Regions from separate parts of the Kocuria gwangalliensis genome, predicted to be linked through region 2. Evidence: predicted binding sites of a transcription regulator. Region 2 holds the regulator's gene; the other holds the start of a gene.
The links. Region 2 encodes LexA, which represses DNA repair genes until DNA is damaged. Its sites were predicted from a motif close to TCGAACANNTGTTCGA; they were not measured.
Positions count from the first base shown of each region.

Region 1: ruvA (Holliday junction branch migration protein RuvA) is a predicted target of LexA. The motif match lies at 2,319-2,334, and genes of this name have one in related genera.

Region 1 covers NZ_BAABLN010000033.1:113,425-120,483, forward strand. Annotated here, with positions in the region: gene ABEA06_RS10795 (preprotein translocase subunit YajC) at 1-333, opposite strand, end outside; gene ruvB (Holliday junction branch migration DNA helicase RuvB) at 529-1,635, opposite strand; gene ruvA (Holliday junction branch migration protein RuvA) at 1,635-2,279, opposite strand; gene ruvC (crossover junction endodeoxyribonuclease RuvC) at 2,425-3,096, opposite strand; gene ABEA06_RS10815 (YebC/PmpR family DNA-binding transcriptional regulator) at 3,104-3,865, opposite strand; gene ABEA06_RS10820 (type 1 glutamine amidotransferase) at 3,973-4,704, opposite strand; gene ABEA06_RS10825 (MurT ligase domain-containing protein) at 4,715-6,028, opposite strand; gene ABEA06_RS10830 (HIT family protein) at 6,090-6,671, opposite strand; gene thrS (threonine--tRNA ligase) at 6,668-7,059, opposite strand, start outside.
Region 2 covers NZ_BAABLN010000013.1:31,598-38,656, forward strand. Annotated here, with positions in the region: gene ABEA06_RS05970 (histidinol-phosphate transaminase) at 1-312, opposite strand, end outside; gene ABEA06_RS05975 (LysM peptidoglycan-binding domain-containing protein) at 350-709, opposite strand; gene lexA (transcriptional repressor LexA) at 1,016-1,765, shown strand; gene ABEA06_RS05985 (ATP-dependent DNA helicase) at 1,831-3,891, opposite strand; gene hflX (GTPase HflX) at 3,894-5,543, opposite strand; gene ABEA06_RS05995 (class I SAM-dependent methyltransferase) at 5,630-6,253, shown strand; gene dapF (diaminopimelate epimerase) at 6,298-7,059, opposite strand, start outside.

The sequences.
Region 1 (7,059 bases), on a different contig from region 2:
TGCGGCGTTCTCGGTGGCGGGATCGTCCAGAACGGTGGTCACGGTCTGGGTGTGCACGGTCACCGAGGTTCCCGGGGAAACCTCCAGGACTGCCTTGTTCTCGTCCCGGTCGATGGACAGAACGGTGCCGTAGAGACCGAAGCTGGTCATCACGCGGGTACCGGGTTCCATGGTCGCCTGCTTGGCCTTGATCTGAGCCTGAGCCTTCTTCTGACGACGCATGGGCAGCCACAACAGCAACACCATCACCACCAGCATGACGGGCAAGAACCATGCGGTTCCGCCGCCTCCTGACTGCTGGGCCTGGGCAAGAAGTTGCGCGGAGAGAATCACGAAGTTCCGTTCTGTAGACGATGTTCACGGCTGAGTGACCGCAGTTACCGGGTGGGTGCACCGCCGCCATCATGGGAATCCGGTCAAGTCTAGGTGATCCAGCTGGTCGCCCGCTGAACCGTGACACGTCCTGAGCTTGCCCCTCCCGTCAGGCGGCCCAGAGCCCGATTCGCGGAGGCGGGATGTGCCAGCCCGTCAGAACGCGGTGGGCTGCTCCTCGTCCGGGGACTCCGTGGCCAGGGCGGTGCGCAGGGCGGGGTCCTTGAAGGCAGCGTGGTCGGGCACGTTGAGACCCAGGTGCTCCCACGCCGCCGCCATGGCAATGCGCCCCCGGGGGGTGCGTCCCAACAACCCTTCGCGCACGAGGAACGGTTCGGCCACGGTTTCAACCGTTTCGGTCTCCTCGCCCACCGCGATGGCCAGCGTGGACAAGCCCACCGGTCCCCCGTTGAACTTGGTGACCAGGGCGGAAAGCACATTGCGGTCCAGGCGGTCCAGTCCCCTGGCATCCACCTCGTACATGTCCAGGGCGGCTCCGGCGGTGCGCGCGTCGATCAGATCCACCCCGTGCACCAGCGCCCAGTCGCGGACGCGGCGCAGCAAACGGTTGGCGATGCGCGGGGTGCCGCGGGACCGCGAGGCCACTTCGTAAAATCCCTCCGAGGTCATGTTCAGATCCAGCAGACCCGCCGAACGCCGCAGCACGAGCTCCAGTTCCGCAACCGAGTAGAACTCCAGGTGACCGGTGAAGCCGAAGCGGTCACGCAGCGGCCCCGGAAGCAGACCGGCGCGCGTGGTCGCGCCCACCAGGGTGAACGGCGGCAGGTCCAACGGGATGGACGTGGCGCCGGCGCCCTTACCGACCACGATGTCCACGCGGAAGTCCTCCATGGCCATGTAGAGCATCTCCTCGGCCGGTCGGGACATGCGGTGGATCTCGTCCAGGAACAGCACCTCGCCGTGGGTCAGTGAGGACAGGATGGCCGCGAGATCCCCGGCGTGTTGAATTGCCGGACCGGACGAGATCCGTAGCGGAACGTCCAGTTCCTGGGCAATGATCATGGCCAGCGTGGTCTTACCCAGCCCCGGGGGCCCCGACATCAGGACGTGGTCCGCGGTGCGCCCACGCAACTTGGAGGCTTCCAGGACGAGGGACAGCTGGGCGCGCACGCGCTTTTGCCCCACGAAGTCGTCCAGGGTACCCGGGCGGAGACTCGCTTCGAGCTGCTGGTCGTCCAGGTCCCCCTCCGCACCGACGAGTCTTTGCTGTCCCTGCGCGGCACCGCGTTCCTCGTAAGCCATCAGGACCGTCCTCGACCATGTGTGTGACTCGTGCCCTTAGCGGTTCCCAGCCAGGACAGGACCGCACGGAGGATCTCGGCCACGTTGCCGGTGTCGGCCAATTCGGGTTGCGTCTCCAGCGCGTCGTCGATGCCGCGGATCGCGTCCTTCTCGCTCCAGCCCAACCCCACGAGGGCGCCCATGACCTGTTCGCGCCACACCTGCACCTGAGGTTGAGTTGCCGCGGTTTCCCGCGGTTCCGGAAGAACGAGCTTGTCCGCCAGTTCCAACACGATACGACGGGCGGATTTGGGGCCGATTCCCGGGACCGCGGTGAAGGCTTTGTCGTCACCGCTCGCAATGGCCCGCCGGGTCTCATCCGGGCCGAGAACCGAGACCGCGGCCAACGCGGTGCGCGGCCCCACACCGGAGACGCCGAGCATCACGGTGAAGACCTCCTTCTCGTCCGCTCCCGCGAAACCAAACAGCAGGGGTGCTTCGTCCTTGCGGGCAATGTAGGCGGTGTGTAAATGCACCGCCGATCCCGTGCGCAGACCCGCCAGGGTGTGCGGACTGGCTTGAATTTCGATCCCGAAACCGGAGACCTCAATGACCGCCTGTGCGGCGCCCACAAAACGCACCTCACCGGACACCGAAGCAATCACAGGGCGGCTCCCGTCATGCGGGATGTCCCCGCCGTTGATTCGAACATGTATACGAACTGCAGCACGGGATCACTCTAACAACTCCCACCGACTCGCACAGCGCGCCCCGCTCTGCCGGGCCGCGTCATCGGCGGAACCCTCCGGGTCAGCGGCGCGGTGACCGGGCGGCCCGGGGGGCCTTGGGTTGCCGAGCTGACGCCTCGGCCTGTTTCCACGCCTGCTGCGCCGGGGTGAGCCCGGAGGCTCGGACGGAGGAGGGCTGAGAACCCGAATGCGTGGACGTCTTGGCCGCCGCATTCATCCCGGCCATGCCGCCGCGCCAGCCGTGGCACACCGCCAGAGCCAGAGCGTCCGCGGCGTCGGCGGGTCGCGGGGGCGCGGCCAACCGGAGAATCCGGACGACCATGCGGTTCACCGACTCCTTGTCCGCGCCGCCGTCCCCGGTGACCGCCGCTTTGACCTCGGACGGGGTGTGCCACGCCACCGGAATCCCACGCCGTGCCGCGGCGGCAATGACCACGCCCGTGGCCTGGGCCGTCCCCACCACGGTGGGCGCGTTGTTCTGGGCGAACACCCGCTCGACCGCCACGACGTCCGGTGCGAACCGATCCATGAGCGCCTCGGCCGCCGTCATGATGGCCAGCACTCGATCCTCGAGGGCTTCGTGCGCCTTGGTGCCGTTGACTTCCACGTGGACGAACGTTCCCGTGCGATTGGCCGCCATGTCCACCACCGCGAAGCCACAACGGGTCAGCCCCGGGTCCACCGCAAGAATGCGCTGTCCCGGGGCCGATCCGCCGTCCGACGTGCGCGCCATGGGGCTCTCAGTCCTCGTCGTCGAGCTCCGCCAGGACGGACTCGGGGATGTCGGCGTTCGAGTAGACGTTCTGCACGTCGTCGAGCTCTTCGACGGCGTCCACGAGCTTAAGGAACTTCTTGGCACCCTCGGAATCAAGATCCACGGTCATGGCGGGACGGAACTGGGGATCGTCGTTGTTGTAGTCCAGTCCGGACGCGTCCAGGGCCTGACGGATCCCGGGCAGGTCGGTGGCGTCACTGACGACCTCGAAGACCTCCGACTCCTCGATGACCTCGTCCGCGCCGGCGTCGAGCACGGCCATCAGAACGTCGTCCTCGGTGAGACCGTCGGTCTTGGCCACCTCGACCACGCCCTTGCGTTCGAAGAGGTAGGCCACGGAACCGGAATCCGCCATGGTCCCACCGTGGCGGGTCACCGCAACACGCACCTCGGAGGCCGCCCGGTTCTTGTTGTCCGTCAAGCACTCGATGTACAGCGCGGTGCCCTGGGGGCCGCGAGCTTCGTACAGGATCTCCGAGTAGTCGATGGTCTCGCCGGTCAGGCCGGCGCCGCGCTTGACCGCGCGATCAATGTTGTCATTGGGCACCGAGTTCTTCTTGGCCTTGGAAACGGCCAGCTCCAGCGCCGGGTTACCGGCGGTGTCCGCACCGCCCATGCGCGCGGCCACCTCAATGCCCTTGATGTATTTGGCGAAGGCCTTGGCGCGCTTGGCGTCGATTGCGGCCTTCTTGTGCTTGGTCGTGGCCCATTTGGAGTGACCTGACATCGAGTTCCTCCTAAGAAGTCTGTGTACCCGGCTCAGCCGGTCCGGGTTTGCGATTTATGCCTTATTTTAGCGATGTACCACGGGGCCTCGAACTCGGCCCTACCTCGCTAACGAGGTCTGGTTCTGGCTACTCCGCGCGCGTGCTCCGCATAGGTGTCGTCCAGCGCGGTGTCCGGGAAGCTGTCCCCGCGGATTTCCACTGCGGTCCGCAACAGGAAGTCGGCCACGGCCGGGTTCTTGGGGAGCAGTGATCCATGCAGGTAACTGCCCAGCACGTTGTGCGTGCGCGCGCCCTCGGTGCCGTCCTGACCGTTGTTACCGGCCCCGCTCGCCACAGTGGCCAAAGGGGCCTGGTCCGGTCCCAGCGTGGTAAGCCCCGAATGGTTCTCATAGCCGATGATCGTGCCGAAGTCCGGGGATTCGGTCACGACATTGCCGATCAGTCGCTCCGGTCCACCCACCGTTTCGAGGTCGAACATGTCGATCCCTCGCAGGGTCTCGCCACTACCGGTGCGGAACTCCCGCCCGAAGAGCTGGTACAGACCGCAGATGACCAGCATGGGCGTACCCGCCGACGCCGCGTCGTGCAGTGCGGGTGCCACGCGGGCGAGGTCCTCGGCCACCCGGAACTGACCCGAGTCCTGCCCACCGCCACCCACGAAGAGGTCTGCGTGGTCCGGCCAGGGGTCACCGGGGTTGTAGTCGTGGACCCGCACCTCGAAGCCGTAGCGTTCGGCGCGGCGCTTAAGGGCCAGGGTGTTGCCCCAGTCCCCGTAGATGTTCATGTCCCGCGGGTAGAGTTGGACGATGTCCAAGGAACCCACTTTGTCCTGATTCATGATCGGCTCCTCAGATCGCGTCCACGTGGGTCATGCCGCCCAGGATCTTCCGCAGGGACAGCATGGCGGTGTAGGTGCAGAACACCCGCATGGGCCGGTCCCCCGCCCCGGCGATGAACTGCTGGAGCGCGGTGTCCAGGTCGGTTTCCACCGATCGGACCGTCACCAGGTCGTAATCCAGGCGCAGGGCCATGTCCCACGCGCGCGCACCGGAGACAATGTCCACGCCGCTGTCGCGCAGGCTGTCGAAATCCACGTCCCACAGCCACGACACGTCACGGCCGTCGGCGTAGGCATCGTTGATCGCGATCATGGTCGCGTAGTCGTCCGCCGATGCGGACGCGAGTGACAACCGGAATCCGGCGGGGTTCTTCACGAGCAGCAATTGCAGGGGTTTACCGTCCACCGTCACGGTTTCACCGCGACCGAAGGCCGGGGTCACCCGCGACAGTTCATCCACGAGGGAGGCAACGTCCGCGCCGTCGCCCAGAACCTGCAGGCTCAGGGCGAGAGCCGCCGCCGCGTTGTACTGGTTGTACACCCCGTAGAGGTCGATGGTTGCCGTGTGGTGTTCGCCGTGCACGTCCAGGTCCACGCTATTGGCCCGCACGGCATTGAGCACCACGCCAGCGCGCGGTCGTGCCACGGAGGGCTGCTCCGAATCCAGCTCGACCGCCTCGGTCCGACGCAGCACGTCGCGCATGTCGTCGTCGGAGGGAAACATGGGCCGCAACGCGTCCGAGAGGCCGAACCATTCAACGGTGGCGTCAGCGGCGACGTCGTCCGCGAGACCGGCGATCCGTGGGTCTTCGCGGTTGAGCACCACGGTTCCGGTGGTCGCCTTGGCGACCTGGCTGAGCATGCGGCGGGTCGTGTCGATCTCGCCGAACCGGTCGAGCTGATCGCGCATCACGTTGAGCAGCAGGGCGTAGCGGGGCTTGACCTGCTTGACGAAGTGCACGGCGTGCGCCTCGTCGAGTTCCAGCACGGCCACGTCCGCGTCGAGGCGACCGAACGCGTTCATCTCGGCCAACAACGACGCCGCCACGCCCCGCACGAAATTCGATCCCGTCCGGTTCGTGAACACGCGCAGGCCCTGTGAACGCAGCAATTGGACGGCCATCTTGGTGGTCGTGGTCTTGCCGTTGGTGCCGCTGATGACCACCACACCGTGCGAGAGTTTGCCGAGTTCTTCGGCCACGAACCCGGGATGCAGCTTTTCCATGACCAGGCCGGGGAAGGCGGAGCCACCGCCGCGCAGGCTTGAGGCCCACCGAACTCCCTGGCCGAGTAGACGTACGAGTGGTCGAGACATGGATTCCATTCTAGTGACTGGGGTACCACCGTCCCGGGCGCAGAGAAGCGATGCCCGGGAGCAATGAGAATCAGGAACGGGGCCAGGCCGCGGCGATGTCGTCGCGATTGGCTCCCAGGGTCTGGATGAGCGGTTTGGTATGAGCAATGACGGGCATGAAGTTGGCGTCACCCTCCCAGCGGGGCACCACGTGCTGGTGCAGGTGCGCGGACAACGAACCGCCCGCCGCGGACCCGAGATTCAGGCCCACGTTGAACGCCGCCGGCTGGGCGACCTCGCGGATCGTGGCGACCGCCGTGCGGGTCAGCACGTTCAACTCCCACAGTTCCTCGTCCGTGAGCTCGGTGACGTCCGCGACATGACGGTACGGGCAGACCAGCAAGTGACCCGGGTTGTACGGAAACAGGTTGAGCACCACAAAGCAGTGCTCCCCGCGATGCACGATCAGTGCGTCCTCGTCCGAGCGCTCCGGCCCGGTGCAGAACGGGCACCCCGGAGTTTCCGTGATCGAAGGGTCCTCACCGCGCACGTAGGCGAGCCGGTGGGGTGTCCACAAGCGTTGGAAACTGTCCGGCACGCCGGGCAGCTCAAAATCGTCCTGAGCCACCCAGCGCTGGTTGCCGTTCTGGTTCTGCGAGGTGTTCTCCGTCACGGTTGTTCCGCAACGGGTTCCGAGACCTCACCGTCCGAGGGCGCCGAAGGATCCTCGTTGACGCGCTCGCGCACGTGCCGCACGATCAGCTCCACGGCGTCGTCGAGAGGCACCGCGTTGAACTGTGAGCCGTCGCGGTAGCGGAACGAGACCGCACCGGCCTCGGCGTCGTCGCCGCCCGCGATGACCACGAACGGGATCTTGTCCTTGGACGCCGTGCGGATCTTCTTGGGGAAACGATCCGAGGACGCATCCACCTCCACACGAATGCCCCGGGCCCGCAGCGTGGCCGCGAACTCGTCCAGGTAGTCGTTGAAGGCCTCGGCCACCGGAATGGCGCGCACCTGGACGGGAGCCAGCCACGCGGGGAACGCCCCGGCATAGTGCT
Region 2 (7,059 bases):
CAGGATTTGCTGCAGGATCTCATTGGACCCGTTGGCGGCCCAGAGGTTTTCAGCCCCTAGACCGTGGCCCAGATAACCGGCGAGCGCGGTGCGCAGTTCCGTGAACTCCCGATCCGGGTAGCGATTGAGCTGCCCGGCGGCCTGAGACACGCGCTCCGAAATGGCATCCACCACCGGTTGCGGAACGGGGTGAGTGTTCTCGTTGGTGTTGAGTGCCACCGCAACATCGAGTTGGGGGGCACCGTACGGGGACATGCCCCGTAAATTCTCACGCAAGGGCAGGGCTTCTAAACGATCGAGATTTTGGCTCACTCCCCTAGCTTAAGCGCCGGGGGTGCCTTCGCACGATTCAGCGTGCGGGGACCTCCAGCAGTTGGCCGGCGGAGATCTCCGAGGACGCCAATCCATTGAGCTCCACGATGTCGTCCATGACTTCACGGGTGTCGCGCTGGGGATCAGCCGCGTACGCGATCTCCCACAGTGACTGGTCGGGTTGAACGCTCACGGTATGGGTCACCGGGTCACCCACGGGCTCGCTGTTGGCCTGAACCGTGGTGGGCAGCAAGAAAATGACCGCGACCACCAGCAGCGCCGCGGCACCCGTAATGAGCGGTACCCCAATGAAGACGAACCGCCCTCGGCGGGTGAGATTGAGCTTGGGTGCTCGAGCAATGCTGCGAGCGCTGGTGGGCAAGATGCGTGTGGTCATGGCAACCTCCTGGTGATCTCTCCGGTAACCGCGGGATAAGGCGGCAGGGTGTTCGAACCCTTTTCCCGGTGTTAGAACACGTTTTCGAATACCGGAGTTAAGTTCTAGCACGGGTGTACGAACCTTGTCGAGGGAAAAATCGAACATGTGTTTGAGTCCTCACTCCGGGGGCACTAGTCTTTAAGCAACGCCCGTACTAGTTGATCGAACACTTCCGACACGCATAAGCGCCCGGATCGAGCTCGGCGAGTACGGCATCCCTCGCGGTTGATCCCGCGGTGGACACACGGTGAAAGGACCCAACTCGTGAGCACACCTTCCCCCTCCGGTTCGGAGTCCCCGCGTTCGCAGCGGCCACTGACCGCTCGCCAGCGCACCATCCTCAGCGCGGTGCAGCGTTCCATCGGTGAGCGCGGTTATCCCCCGTCCATGCGCGAAATCGGCGACGTCGTGGGCCTGGCATCGCTGTCCAGCGTGACCCACCAACTGGGTCAATTGGAGAAGCTGGGGTACATCCGCAGGGATCCAAGGCGCCCCCGCGCCATGGAAGTTCTTCGTCCACTCTCCGAGACCGAACTGGCCCGTGAACTGGGTGAGCCCCACACCGCGGAACGGGCTTCAACGTCCCCCACCGGCTCGGTGCACAACATCAATCAGCTGCCCGCGAGCAGCTCTGACGGCTCCATGGCATCGGTGCCCCTGGTCGGCCGAATCGCCGCCGGTGGTCCCATCACGGCGGAGCAGTCGGTCGAAGACGTGTTCTCCTTGCCGCGCGAGTTCGTGGGCCACGGTGACCTGTTCATGCTGAAGGTCTCGGGTGACTCCATGATCGACGCCGCCATCTGCGACGGGGACTGGGTCGTGGTGCGCCAACAGAACACGGCGGTCAACGGTGAGATCGTTGCGGCCCTCTTGGACGACGAGGCCACGGTGAAGACCTTCCGCCAACGCGACGGACACACGTGGTTGTTGCCCCAGAACACGCAGTACGAACCCATCCTGGGTGATCACGCCACCGTGATGGGCAAGGTCGTGTCGGTTTTCCGGTCCCTGTGATTCACCGGGGTCTTTGCCCACCGTCATCGGTGACGACACCAACCCGTCGGGTGAAGGCTGTAGGACTACTGTGAACTGCTCAGCCGCTTCAGGGCGCCCAGGACCGTGGCTTTGTCCGCGGTGGGCCACAGCGGCGGCAGGGACTTGGCCAGGAAGGTGCCGTAGCGCGCCGTCGCCAGTCGTGAATCCAGGACCGCCACCACGCCGCGGTCGTTACTTGAACGGATGAGGCGTCCCGCGCCCTGAGCGAGCTTCACCGCCGCGTGCGTTGCTGACACGGCCATGAAGCCGTTGCCGCCCGCTCGTTCGGTCGCACGGGTGCGGGCGGTTCCCAAGGGGTCATCCGGCCGCGGGAACGGGATGCGGTCAATCACGACCAACCGACATGAGTTGCCGGGCACGTCCACGCCCTGCCACAGGCTCATGGTGCCGAACAGGCTGGCGGTGGGGTCGTCGGTGAACTCCTTCACCAGGGACGGCAGGGACGCCTCACCCTGGCAGAGGATGTCGGTGTCGATCAGCTCACGTAGTTTTTCAGCGGCTTCTTCGGCCGCGCGGCGGGACGAGAACAGCCCCAGGGCGCCGCCGTTGGAGGCCTTGAGCAGTTCGGCCAGTTCCGCCAACTGGTCCGAGGAGACGCCCCGGCCCGGTTTGGGCAGGTGCCTGGCCACGTACAGAATTCCCTGCTTGGGATAATTGAACGGGCTTCCCACGTCCACACCGCGCCACGGCGGGGACCCGGCGCCCTGCAGACCGAGAGCGCCGGCCACGGATGAGAACGATGAGCCCACCGCCAGCGTGGCCGAGGTCAGCACGACCGTGCGGCCGTCGAAGAGTCCTTCGCGAAGGGCGCCGGCCACACTGAGCGGAGCAATGTTCAGGGTTGCCGGCTCCCCCGCATCCGGGGACACGTATCCGGAGGACTGGTCCCAGCGGCCCACGCGGGAGATCCACAGGACGTCGTGATCCGTATTGGCACTGAGCATCCGATCGGCGGTGTCGAGAAGTTCCGACAGCCGGGAACGCGCGGCATGTCGTCCGGCGTCCTCCGCGTTGGAATCGCCCTTGGTTGCGCTGAGCCCGGAACGGGCCGCGTCCTGAACGCCGCGCACCGCATAGACCTGCTCCTCGGTGAAACCCCGCGGTAGCAGTCCGTTCGGATCGCCGTTGAAGGCGCGGTCGAAGGCGTCCGCGGCCTTGTCCAAATCATCGTGCGGGGCGGCGGTGTGTTTGCGCACGCCGCTGGCTGCGGCTCGCACGGCCGCACCGGACAGCGCGCCCGTGACCGCTCCGGTCACCCGGTCCCGCAATTCATGGGCCTCGTCCACGACCACCACGTCGTGTTCGGGCAACACGGCCAAACCCTCGAAGGCGTTGATGGCCAACAACGCATGGTTGGTGATCACCACGTCCGCCTCGCCGGCGGCCAATCGCGCCTTCTCGGCAAAGCATTCCTCGATCAGCGGGCATTTGCGGCCAATACATTCGCGCGCGGTGACGGAAACCTGCCGCCAGGCTGCATCGGAGACACCGGGCTGCACGTCGTCACGGTCACCGGTCTCGGTGGACTCGACCCATTCCCGCAGTCGTTTGACCTGCTGGCCCAACTTGCCCACCGCGGTCTCCCCGGCCCGAGCGGCACCGGCCGGATCGGCGAGATTGAACAGCGCGGCGTCGTCGTCGGTGGGGTAACCGCCACCTATTTTGTGCAGGCACGCGTAATTCGAGCGACCCTTGAGCAGCGCAACGTTGGGCCGGTGCGCCAGGTGTTCCTCGACCGCATCGAGCACGCGCGGTACGTCACGGCCCGTGACCTGCGACTGCAGCGCCAGGGTTGCGGTGGAGATGATCACGGGTTTGTCCGCGGTCTGAGCGTGTTCGAACACCGGAACCAGGTAGGCCAGCGACTTGCCCGTGCCCGTGCCCGCCTGGACCAGCAGGTGCTTGCCCGAGTCCAGCGCCTCGGCCACCTTGGCGGTCATGAAACGCTGGCCCTCCCGCCGTTGCCCGCCCATGGCGGTCACGGCGGCGTCCAGGAGCTCGAGGGAGTCCTTGGCTCCGGGCAGGGTTTCGGGCCGGATGTCCGAAATGTCCCGCCCGCTCTCGTCAATGAACGGGTCTGCCATACCTATGCGGTTTCCGCGCCCGGTTCGGATTCTTCGGTGTCCCCCGATTGCGCCGCTCCGAGCCGGTACGGTTCAAGTTCCGGCACGAGGCTCCCCCGCACGCGCACGCGCAGGCGGGTGCCGTCCTCAGTGTGTTCCGTTCGGAGGATCTCAGCGTCCTGGGCGTGCAGTCGTGAGACCACCTCACCGTAGACGTAGGGAATCAGCAGGTCCAGTTCATGATCCGGACGGGGAATGGCCCTCGAGATCAGCTGTTTGAGCTCCTCGATGCCCTCGCCCGTGCGGGCGGAGACGGCCACGGAAGGGCTCTCATGGTTGAGGAGACGACCCAGCACCACGGGATCCGCGACATCTGCCTTGTTGAGCGCCACTAATTCCGGGATGTCGGTCGCCCCCACGTCCGTGAGGACATCGCGGACGGCCTTGAGTTGACCCTCGGGGTCCGGGTGAGAGGCATCCACCACGTGGACGATCACGTCCGCGTCCGCCACTTCTTCCAGCGTGGAGCGGAAGGCTTCGACCAACTGAGTGGGCAGCGAACGCACAAAACCCACGGTGTCCGAGAGCGTGTAGCCGATACCGTCCGGCGTTTCCGCCTTGCGCACGGTGGGATCCAGCGTGGCGAACAGCGCGTTCTCCACGAGCACACCGGCGTCCGTGAGGCGGTTGAGCAGCGACGACTTCCCGGCGTTGGTGTAGCCGGCAATGGCCACGGACGGCACCGAGAAGCGTTTGCGGTTGAGCCGCTTGGTTTCACGGGCCGGTTTCATGGCCTCGATCTCGCGACGCAGTTTGGACATGCGCTGACGGATCCTGCGTCGATCGAGCTCGATCTTGGTTTCACCCGGGCCGCGCGAACCAATGCCCTCACCGGCCGCCGCACGGCCACCGGCCTGACGGGACAGGGACTCACCCCACCCGCGGAGGCGGGGAAGCATGTATTCCAGCTGGGCCAACTCGACCTGGGCCTTGCCCTCCTTGGACTTGGCGTGCTGAGCGAAAATGTCGAGGATCAGCCCGGTGCGATCAATGACCTTGACCTTCACGACGTCCTCCAGCGCACGGCGCTGTGAGGGTGCGAGCTCGGCATCGACGACCACGGTGTCAGCGCCGGTCGCCGCGACCACATCGCGCAATTCAAGTGCCTTGCCCGACCCCAAGTAGGTTCCGGGGTCCGGGTTCACGCGACGCTGGAGCATGCCGTCCATGACCTCCGAACCGGCAGTCTCCGCGAGCGCGGCGAGTTCACGGAGTGAGTTCTCCGCGTCCGCGAGCGTTCCCGCGGACCACAGCCCCGCCAGGACCACTCGTTCCAGCCGGAGCTGGCGGTATTCGACCTCGGTGACGTCTTCGAGTTCGGTGGACAGCCCGGCAACACGACGGAGGGCGTGGCGCTCGGCGAGGTCCTGCTGCTCGCCGTCGGCGTCGGAGAAGTGCGAATCCTCGTCGTGGAGTTCTCGGGCGCGGCCCAGCGGGTCGCGGCGTTGATCAGTGGCGTCTTCAGCGGCGTTCCTGTAGATGGTCGGTTCCTGCTGTGCACGGGCGCGAGCCAGGACCCTGGCGACGACGTCTTCGAGATCGGCACCCGAGGGTTCTCCGGAGTTCACCGGAAAACGGTGTTGGGAGTCTTCGGGGCGGTGAGATTCAGTCATAATTCCTTGATCTGCAAGCTGCTGGTAGTTCGTTCAGTCTATCGCCGCACCCCGACACGGAGCACTGAGCGATAACATGTGGAGCCATGGCCACAGAACCGCACCCTCAGCACTACTTCGTGACCGATCCGTCCCTGCCGGAGAAACCTCGGCAGATGTCGGTGGACCTGAGAGGCCGCAAGGTGCAGGTTCGTACCGCCGCCGGGGTGTTCTCCCCCGGTGATCTGGACAAGGGAACGGCCGCGCTGTTGCGCAACGTCCCCGAGCCGCACGGTCAGCACTTCTTGGACATTGGCTGTGGCTGGGGCCCGTTGACCCTGGCCATGGGGTTGGCCGATCCGGAAGCCACCGTGACCGCGGTCGATGTCAATGACCGCAGCCTGGAGCTCACACGTCGCAACGCGCAGACCCACGGGTTGACCCGTGTGGAGACTTACCGGCCGGAGGATGTGCCCCGGCAACGACAGTTCGACACCGTGTGGTCCAACCCGCCCATTCGTGTGGGCAAGGAGGCTTTGCACGAGATTCTGCTGACGTGGCTGCCCCGCCTGGCCCCGGGCGGAACCGCCTGGTTGGTGGTGCAGAAGAACCTGGGTGGCGATTCACTGCAGCGCTGGCTCGGCACGGCCCTCGACGCCGCCGAGTTCACGATCGAACGCGCGGCCACGGACAAGGGTTTCCGAATTCTGACAGTGCAACGCACGCGGTAGCGCCGTCATTCCCGGCACCGGAGGCTACGGCCGGGCCACTACGGTTACACCAGAACCGCGCGGGCGACCACGCGGGTGGGACCGGCCAGCACGACGTGCTCGGTACCGTCCGTGGCCGGCACGAACGTCACGGACAGCACGCCCCCTGGCACGTCCACCAACCAGCGGTCAGGGGCTTCTGCGCCGCCCCAGAAGCGGGTTGCCGCGGCGGCGGCGCACGCGCCGGTACCGCACGAGTGGGTCTCCCCCACGCCGCGTTCGAACACCCGCATGTGAATCCGACCGACCTCGGTGTCGTCGTGGTCCACCGGCACCACGAATTCGACATTGGTGCCGTCCTCGGGCTCCGGGGAGACCGACGGCGCACGGCGCAGATCCAGCCGGTCCAGCTTGTCCTCCTCGGACAGCGCCACCACGGTGTGGGGATTACCCATGCTGATCGACACACCCGGGCGCGGGACGGTCAAACCGTCGGTCGTGACCACGGCGTCCGAGCCCTTGTCCCGCGCGTCCCCGCCGGCCATGAAACTCCACGGGCCCATGTCCACGGCATAACCGCCGTCCGTGCGGGCCACCGAGCGAACACCCGCGCGGGTTCCGATCCGCAGTTGCGATCCCTGCGGAAGTTCCACGAGACCCTCACGGACCAGATGATCCACAAAAACACGGACCCCGTTGCCGCACATCTGCGCAATGGAACCGTCCGCGTTGCGGTAGTCCATGAACCATTCGACAGAGGGATCTTGTTCCGCGAGTTTCCGGCCCTCCGGCAGCTCGGTGGCCCGGACCGCGCGAATCACACCATC